Linked DNA regions of Luteibacter rhizovicinus DSM 16549. The protein of the gene in region 2 interacts with the protein of the main gene of each other region in a pairwise test. Links are inferred from orthologs where the notes say so. Each region holds a gene or a part of one and is shown on either strand. Other genes may lie near its edges.

Evidence for each region. Proteins that work in one complex are often made in the same cells at the same time.
Region 1: the proteins of mrcB (region 2) and BJI69_RS03735 interact in binary tests that used the Escherichia coli proteins (3 or more experiments, as listed by UniProt). The link is inferred for Luteibacter rhizovicinus DSM 16549 from one-to-one orthologs.

Annotation. Positions count from the first base shown.
Region 1 is NZ_CP017480.1:786,437-790,333, forward strand. What follows is about bases 899-3,897. They hold BJI69_RS03735 (peptidoglycan D,D-transpeptidase FtsI family protein), read right to left. Parts: upstream 3,303-3,897; coding sequence 1,494-3,302; downstream 899-1,493. Other genes in these bases: BJI69_RS03730 (UDP-N-acetylmuramoyl-L-alanyl-D-glutamate--2,6-diaminopimelate ligase), read right to left, coding at 899-1,497; ftsL (cell division protein FtsL), read right to left, coding at 3,299-3,571; rsmH (16S rRNA (cytosine(1402)-N(4))-methyltransferase RsmH), read right to left, coding at 3,568-3,897. In the rest of the region: BJI69_RS03725 (UDP-N-acetylmuramoyl-tripeptide--D-alanyl-D-alanine ligase), read right to left, coding at 1-7; more of BJI69_RS03730, read right to left, coding at 4-898. UniProt on the Escherichia coli protein: Essential cell division protein that catalyzes cross-linking of the peptidoglycan cell wall at the division septum. Required for localization of FtsN.
Region 2 is NZ_CP017480.1:2,824,855-2,829,709, forward strand. Bases 699-3,756 are described here. They hold mrcB (penicillin-binding protein 1B), read left to right. Parts: upstream 699-1,092; coding sequence 1,093-3,420; downstream 3,421-3,756. Other genes in these bases: BJI69_RS12815 (SDR family oxidoreductase), read left to right, coding at 699-995; BJI69_RS12825 (tetratricopeptide repeat protein), read left to right, coding at 3,424-3,756. Outside these bases: BJI69_RS12810 (hypothetical protein), read left to right, coding at 1-153; more of BJI69_RS12815, read left to right, coding at 150-698; more of BJI69_RS12825, read left to right, coding at 3,757-3,936; hemE (uroporphyrinogen decarboxylase), read right to left, coding at 4,066-4,855. UniProt on the Escherichia coli protein: Cell wall formation. Synthesis of cross-linked peptidoglycan from the lipid intermediates.

The DNA.
Region 1 (3,897 bases), 2.0 Mb from region 2 along the record:
GCATCATGCGCGAACTCCTTTTGTGCTCTTGGCCATCGCCTCACGGGCGACGGCGAGGTCGTCGAAGGGCAACTTGCCCTGCGGACCTTCCTGATAGGTTTCATGGCCCTTGCCCGCGATGAGCACGACGTCGTCGGCTTTCGCGTCGGCCAGCGCCATGGCGATGGCCTGCGCGCGATCGCGCTCGACCCGGATCGTGTCGCGGTGGGCAAAGCCTTCCATGATCTGCGCGACGATCGTGTCGCCGTCTTCCGAGCGCGGGTTGTCGTCGGTGACGATGACCGTGTCGGCGAGGCGTTCGGCGATGGCAGCCATGATCGGGCGCTTGCCCTGGTCACGGTCGCCACCGGCGCCGAACACGCAGATCAGCTTGCCCTTGGTGTGCGAACGCAGCGCCAGCAAGGCCTGCTTCAGTGCGTCCGGCGTGTGTGAGTAGTCGACGACGACCAGCGGCTTGCGCCCGTCGCCACCCAGCCGGCTCATGCGACCGTTGACCGGCTCGAGGGATTCCAGGGCGGCGTGGATGCGATCGAACGGCTCGCCCAGCGCACCGAGCACGGCGGCGACGGCAAGCAGGTTGGCTACGTTAAAGCGGCCGAGCAGCGCGCTACGCACCGTGCGCATGCCCCACGGCGTATTGAGGTTGAACGAGAGCCCCTTGGCCGACGTCACGATGATATCGGCACGGACCTCGGCGTCCTTGTCGGTGCTCTCGCCCGCCATGGTGGTACGCAGCTTCGCGATGCCCTCGCCCAGACCCTTGGCCAGCTTCGCGCCGAACGGATCGTCGATATTGATCACCGCGGCACGCAGGCCGTCGAAGGCGAACAGTTTGGCCTTGGCGGCGCCGTAGGCTTCCATCGTGCCGTGATAGTCGAGATGGTCACGGGTGAGATTGGTGAACACGGCGACGTCGAACGCCAGCGCGTTGACCCGGCCCTGCTCCAGCGCATGCGAGGACACTTCCATGGCGACGTGCGAGGCACCGGCGTCGCGGAATCCGGCAAGCAGGGCCTGCATGCTGATCGCGTCCGGCGTGGTGCGCTCGCCTTCGACGACCGCGCCGTGCATGCCCGCGCCCAGCGTGCCGACCGTCGCCGGCTTGCGTCCGAGGAAAGCCAGCGCCTGTGCGATCAGCTGCACCGTCGAGGTCTTGCCGTTGGTGCCGGTGACGCCGATCAGTTCGAGCGACTGCGACGGCTCGCCGAAGAAACGGGCGGCGATGGCGCCGGTCTTCTCGCGCAACCTGTCGACGCTGACGACGGGCACACCGGCGTCGGCCGCGGTGAACGGCGGCTCGGCGAGGATCACGCTGGCACCCTGCGCCACGGCCTTGGCCGCGAAGTCGATGCCATGACCCTTGCCACCACGCAGGGCGACGAAGGCGTTTCCTTCGGCAATCTCGCGGGAATCCAGCGAAAGCCCCGAAACGACGATTTCGCCGACACCCGAGGCGTCGGCGAAACCATTCAGGAGTTCGGCGAGTGGCATGGTCATGGGACCACCTCTTCCGCCGCGCTGTCGTCCGCCGGCGGCGGTGGCGCATTCGACGATCCGATCAGACCGCCCACGCTCGGGCCGCCGACATACCAGCGTCCGACGTTGTCGGGTGGGATATCGAGCAGGCGCACGGCGCCTTGCATCACCTGGGCGAAGGCCGGGCCGGCCACCGAGCCGCCGTAGTAGTGGCCGCCCTGCGGATCGTTGATCACGACCACGGTGACCAGGCGCGGGGCGCTGGCCGGAATCATGCCGACGAAGAGCGAGATGTAGTTCTTCGCGTAGTAACCGCCGACCGAGAACTTGTGCGAGGTACCCGTCTTGCCGGCCACGCTGTAATTGGCCACGGACGCGAAGCCAAAGCCGGTACCACCGGGCTGGAGCACGGTCTCGAGCATCCGCACGAGCTCGTGCGCCACGTCCGGCGTGATGATCTGGTTCGCCGGGTTGTCGGCACCCTTGATGAAGGTCGGCGAACGCAGGGCGCCGCCGTTGGCGATCGCCGCGTAGCCCGTGGCCAGCTGCAACGGCGTCACGCTGAGGTTGTAGCCGTAGGCCATGCGCGATTTTTCGATCGGCTTCCAGGTGCGGCTCACCGGCAGGTACCCGGCCGCTTCGCCAGGGAAACCACTGCCCGTGTTGCTGCCGATGCCGAACGACTTCCACATGTTGTAGAGGAAGTCGGTATCGAGCGTCATCGCGATCTTGGCTGCGCCGACGTTGGACGACTTCGTGATCACGCCGGTCGGCGTGAGCGTGCCCCAGTTGTGCGTATCGCGCACCGGGTGGCCACCCATCATCCAGGTACCCGGCGAGGTTTCGATCATCGGCGAGGTCGGCGTGTACTTGCCGCTGGTCAGCGCCGCCGCCATGGTGAAGGCCTTCATCGTCGAACCCGGCTCGACCACGTCGGTGAGCGCGCGGTTGCGGCGATCGTTCGGCGTGCTGCCGCGCACGGCATTCGGGTTGAACGTCGGCAGGTTGGCCATGCCGAGCACTTCGCCCGTGTGCACGTCCATCACCACGATCGAGCCGGAGTCGGCCTTGTTCTTGTCCAGGGCGTCTTTCAACGCGCTATAGGCGAGGTACTGGATGCGACGGTCGATCGACAGTGTCAGGTCGCGGCCAGGCTGCGGCTCACGGACCAGCTCGACGTCTTCGACCACGTGTCCCATGCGATCGCGAATGACGCGCTTCGCACCGGGCTTGCCGGAGAGCCACTCGTCATAGGCCAGTTCCAGGCCTTCCTGGCCGTGATCGTCGATATTGGTGAAACCGAGGATGTGGCTGTTGACGGCGCCCGACGGGTAGTAGCGGCGGTATTCGCGCTGCGAGGAAATACCCGGGATCTTCAGATCGACGATCGCCTGCGCGTCTTCGGGACGCATCTGGCGGGCGATGTACATGAATTCCTTGTCGGCACGCGCGGCGATCTTCTGCTTCAGATCGTCCGCGTCGACGTGGAGCGCCTTGGCCAGCTCGGGAATGCGGTCTTCGTTTTCCAGCACTTCCGGCGGATTGGCCCAGATCGAGGCGACCGGCGTCGACACCGCCAGCGGCTCGCCGTTGCGATCGAAGATCGTGCCACGCGAGACGGCGATGGGCATTTCACGCAGGAAGCGGGCATCGCCCTGATCCTGGTAGAACTGCTTGCGCACCACCTGCAGGTCGAACGCGCGCACGACCAGGCCGGACGCACAGACGCAGAGCAGCGCGACGACGACGGTCATGCGCTTGCGCGGGCTCGGGCCCTGGCCGCGACGGCGGCTCGGTACGACCGGCTTGCCGTAGCGCGCCTTCATCGCCGCACCAACTGGATGTCTTGCGGCTTCGGCGTGATCATGCCGAGCTTGGCGCGGGCTTCCGCATCGATGCGGCTGGGCTCGGCGTACGTTGCCTGCTCGAGTTCGAGACGGCCGTATTCGACGCCGATATCGTCTTTTTGCGACTGCATTTTCGAGAGCTCGACGAACAGCTGGCGGCTCTCGTGGCGCGTCCATACCACCCCGATCGCGCTGGCGAGGACCGCCAGCAGCAGGATCGAGAGGCAGATCGCGCCGAACACCTTCATGCGAGTTTCTCCGCGATGCGTAGCACGGCGGAGCGCGAACGCGGGTTCGCAGCCACTTCGGCATCGGACGGGAAGATCGCCTTGCCGACCGGCTTGAGGCGGGCCTGCTTCGCATCCGGCGGCGGCGGACCGCGACGATTGCCCTGCACGCGACCTTCGTGGGAGCGGATGAACTGTTTGACCGTGCGGTCTTCCAGCGAGTGGAAGCTGATCACGGCCAGGCGGCCGCCGACCTTGAGCAGGTCGAGGGCAGCGTCGAGGCCGCGCTCGACGGATTCGAGTTCGGCGTTCACGCGGATGCGCAGGGCCTGGAAGGTGCGCGTCGC
Region 2 (4,855 bases):
CGTCTGGGCAGCGCCTGGATCGACAGCGCCCTCCAGCGCTCCTCGCAAGGCGATCGCCAGGGGGCGTTCCAGGCGCTGGACCGGGCACGCCATTACACGCCGGACGACCCGCGCCTGCAGGGCGCTTACGAGCGCATCGCGACAGGACGATGAGCGAACGCATGCGGATTCTCGTCATCGGCGCCACCAGCCAGATCGGTCATTTTCTCCTGCCTCGCCTGGCCGCCGCCGGCGAGGACGTGCTCGCCCTGAGCCGGCAGCCTCACGATAGTCATCCCGATTGGATCGTCGGCCACCTCCCGGGTGGCATGCCCTCGCTGCCGCCGCTGAAGGCGGTCGTCTGCCTGGGTCCGCTGAACGGGTTGTCGCCATGGCTGGCGCTCACGCGCCTGCCGGGCACGCCGCACATCGTGGCGACCTCGTCGATGAGCGCGGAGACCAAGCGCGACTCGACGGACCCCGCCGAGCGGGAGTTGTCGCGCATCCTGCGCGACGCCGAGACCGAGCTCAGTACCACCTGCGCGTCGCGCGGCATGCCGTGGACCATTTTCCGCCCAACCCTCGTCTATGGGGCTGGCCTGGACAAGAGCCTCACGCCGATGGTCCAGAACGCCTTGCGCCGCCGCGTGTTCCCGCTGCCGGCGGGACGGGGGCAGCGTCAGCCTGTGCACGCCGACGATATCGCCGCCGCGATCGTCGCGGCCCTGACACGGCCGGCAGGGCGTAACCAGACGTTCTCGATCGGGGGCGGCGAACGCTTCAGCGCCGCCGAGATGTTCCGCCGGGCACGCCGTTCCGCCGGTTCGGCGACCCTGCCATTGCCGGTTCCCCGGTTTATCCTGAACGTGGCTTCCGCTGTATCGCCGGCCATGCGCGGCCCCATCCACCGACTCGATAGCGACCTGATCGCCGACAATCGGGCTCTGGAAGCGACTCTGGACATCCATCCGCGCGCCTTCTCACCCCAGCCCGAGACCTGGCAGGCGGGCTCCTGACGCCGCAGGTCACCGCTTTGCCAGCATTCGTTCAGATGGGCGCCGGGGCGCTGCCCCTATCATCCGGCTTCGTCTCTCTCCGCAGGACTTCCCCGCGTTGGCTTTCCTGAATCGTCTTGGCTCCATCCTGCGTGCCAGCTGGCCCTGGCTGCGCATTCCCTTCTGGCTCGTCATGGGCCTCGTGTTTGGCTTCCTTCTGCCCTACACGCTGATCCTCAATGCCCGCCTGCAGGATCGGTTCAACGACCTGGTGTTCGCGGTGCCGACGCGCGTCTACGCGCGACCGCTACCGCTGGAACCGGGCCGTGCCATGACCCCGGCCACCCTGGAGCTGGAACTCACCTTCGCCGGTTACACCACCGACGGCGCTGGCAAGGTGCAGGGCAGCTATGCGAAGAACGGCTCGCGCTTCCTCATCGCGTCGCGCGGCTATTCGGGTCCGGACGGCGGCGAGCTGCCGCATCGCCTACGTGTCAGCCTGGCTAACGGCCAGGTGGGCGCGATCGTCGACGACACGAACGACAAGCCGATCAAGGCCATCCACCTGGATCCCGCGCGCATCGCCACGCTTTACGGCGCGCAACAGGAAGAACGTCGCATCGTCCGCCTCGAAAACGTGCCGCCGCTGCTCGTGCAGGGCTTGCAGGCCGTGGAGGATCGCGACTTCAATCATCACATCGGCATCGACTTCTCCGCGATCGCGCGCGCCTCGCTGGCGAACCTGCGCGCCGGCCATGCCGTGCAGGGCGGTTCGACGCTGACCCAGCAGCTGGTGCGCAACCTGTTCCTCGACCGCAGCCAGAACATGATGCGCAAGGTGAACGAGGCGATCCTCTCGGTGTTGATGGAGGCGCATTACTCGAAGGGCCGCATCCTCGAGGCCTACGTCAACGAAGTGTTCCTCGGCCAGCAGGGCAGCCAGGCCGTGCATGGCTTTGCCGCCGGCGGCGAGTTCTTCTTCGGTCGTCGACTGGAAGATCTGAAGCCGCAGGAAATCGCCCTGCTTGTCGGCTTGGTCAAGGGGCCGAGCTATTACGATCCGCGGCGTTACCCGGATCGCGCCCTGTCGCGGCGTAACCTCGTGCTGCAGCAGTTCCACGACACCGGGCTGCTCGACGATGCGCAAACCAAGGCCGCGCAAGCCACGCCGCTCGGCATCGCGGACAACGCACAGCTACCGCACAACCGTTTTCCTGCCTTCATGCAGCTGGTTCGTTCGCAGATCACGGCCGACTTCGACGAGGCCGCGCTGCGCGATGGCAGCTTGAGCATCTTCACCACCCTCGATCCGGCCGCCCAGCTGTACACCGAGCAGGCCATCCTGACCACGGCCAAGTCCCTGGGCAAGCGTGGTGCCGCCGCGCAGGCGGCGGCCGTGGTCACCGACGTCGCCACCGGCAGCGTGCTCGCCGTGGTCGGCTCGCGCGACCCGGGCGACCAGGGCTTCAACCGCGCGCTGGATGCCCGTCGGTCGATCGGTTCCCTGGTCAAGCCGCTGGTGTATCTGGTCGCGTGGTCGCAGCCGTCGAAGTGGTCGCTGGCTACGATCGTCGATGACACGCCGATCAATATGACCCAGCCCGACGGCAAGCCGTGGACGCCGCAGAACGACGACCATGAAATCCACGGCCAGGTGCCGATGCTCGACGCGCTGGTGCATTCCTGGAACCTCGCCACGGTGCATCTGGGCATCGAGGTCGGTGTGCCGCGGATCAAGGCCTTCCTCGAGTCCTTCGGCCTGCAGGACGTCAATCCCAGTCCGTCGCTCCTGCTTGGCGCGATCGATCTGTCGCCGTTCCAGGTCGCCCAGCTCTACGAGTACATCGCCGCCGATGGCCATGCGCTGCCGCTGATCGCGGTGAGTGGCGTGATGGACAACAAGGGTCAGGCGATCAAGCGCTACGAGGTGAAAGGCGGGGAGGGCGAGTACCAGGCTGCCACGCGCCTGACCACGTGGGCCATGCAGCAGGTGGTCAACAGCGGTACCGCCGCGGCTATCGGCAATTCGTCCCTGGGCTCGCTCCATGCGGCCGGCAAGACGGGCACCAGCGACAGCCAGCGCGACAGCTGGTTTGCCGGCTTCACTGGCGAACACCTCGCCGTGGTCTGGATGGGACGCGACGATAACAAGCCCACCGGGCTATACGGCGCCACCGGCAGCATGCGCGTGTGGCAGGAGTTGTTCCGCAAGCTGCCCACGCGACCGCTGTCCGCCGCACCGGGCGATGGCCTCGAGATGGCCTGGGTGAACCCGCAGACCGGCAAGCGCACCGACCCGTCGTGCCAGGGCGCGCGGCAGTTCCCCTTCGTGTCCGGTTACGTGCCGGATGCCGAGGAGGGCTGTTTCTGGCAGCAATTCAAGGGTATGTTCGGCGGCGGTGACGCCCAGCCGGCGTCGCCCGTTCCCAGTAATCCTACGGATTGACCCATGCATCGCCTTCGCTTTTGTGCCATCGCCGCCGTCGCGCTCGTCGCCGCGTGCAGCCAGCCCGCCCCGCCGCAGGCTACCCGTCCCAGCAAGCCCGCTTACGACATCGTCGCCCAGATCCGCGCCGCGGGTGAGCGCGAAAAGTCAGCGATCGAAGTCGCCCCGCTGCGCGATCCCGGCGTGCAGGGCCTGGAAAAGTCCGCCCAGGTGGATGAACAGGCCGGTCGCTATCCCGACGCGGACGCCAAGCTCGTGCAGGCCCTGAAGCTGGCGCCGCAGGCGCCGGAGCTGATCCAGGATCGCGCCGAAGTGGCTGTTCGCATGCAGAACTTCCCGCTGGCCGAGCAGCTCTCCAGGCAGTCCTTCGAGATGGGCCCGAAGTCGGGCAGCCTGTGCGCACGCAACTGGCAGACGATTTACGAGATGCGCATGCAGGCCAATGACCAGGCACAGGCCATGGCAGCTCGGGCGGAAGTCGGTAAGTGCCATATCGCGGGCCCGAACCGGTTCTAATCGGACCGGTGCCTTGCGTGGGAGCCGATTTGTCGGCGACAGGGTGCTTGCCGCGAGCCCCGAATCGCCGCTGAAGCGGCTCCCACAAAGAGCCGGCTTCCACGACCCGGCTTCCACCGCGAAGCCGCTTCAACGGCTCCGAATCACCCGGCCGTGCTCGTGCACGGTATCGACCAGCACCTTCACGTTCTCGGGATCGACCTCGGGCGTGATGCCGTGGCCGAGGTTGAACACATGACCGGGGTGGTTGCCGAAGTCGTCCAGGACCGCGCGGGCTTCGCGTGCCACGATCTCGGGCGAGGCGCGTAGCACGGCGGGATCGAGGTTGCCCTGCAGGGCGACACGGTCGCCGACGCGACGGCGGGCTTCGCCGATGTCGATGGTCCAGTCCACGCCCAGGCCGGTGCAGCCGGTGTCGGCGAGGGCTTCGAGCTGGCCGCTGGCGCCCTTGGAGAACAGGATGACCGGCAGGTCGCGGCTGACCGGGTCGGCCTTCAGTGCGTCGACCACCTGCGCCATGTAGTGCAGCGAGAACGCCTTGAAGGGTGCCGGGCCGAGCAGGCCGCCCCACGTGTCGAAAATCATCAGTGCCTGCGCGCCGGCATGCGCCTGCGCGATCAGGTAGGCGGCGACCGAACGCGCCACGGTGTCGAGCAGGTGGTGGGCGAGTGCCGGCTCGTTCCAGGCGAGTGCCTTGACCCGCGCGAAATCGCGCGAACCTTCGCCCTCGACCATGTAGCAGGCCAGCGTCCACGGGCTGCCGGAGAAGCCGATCAGCGGGACGCGGCCGTCGAGTTCCTTGCGGATCAGGCGGACCGCGTCCATCACGTAGCGCAGTTCGCCATCCATGTCGGGAACGACGAGTTTTTCGATCGACGCGGCATCGCGCAGCGGGCGTTCGAAGCGCGGGCCTTCGCCC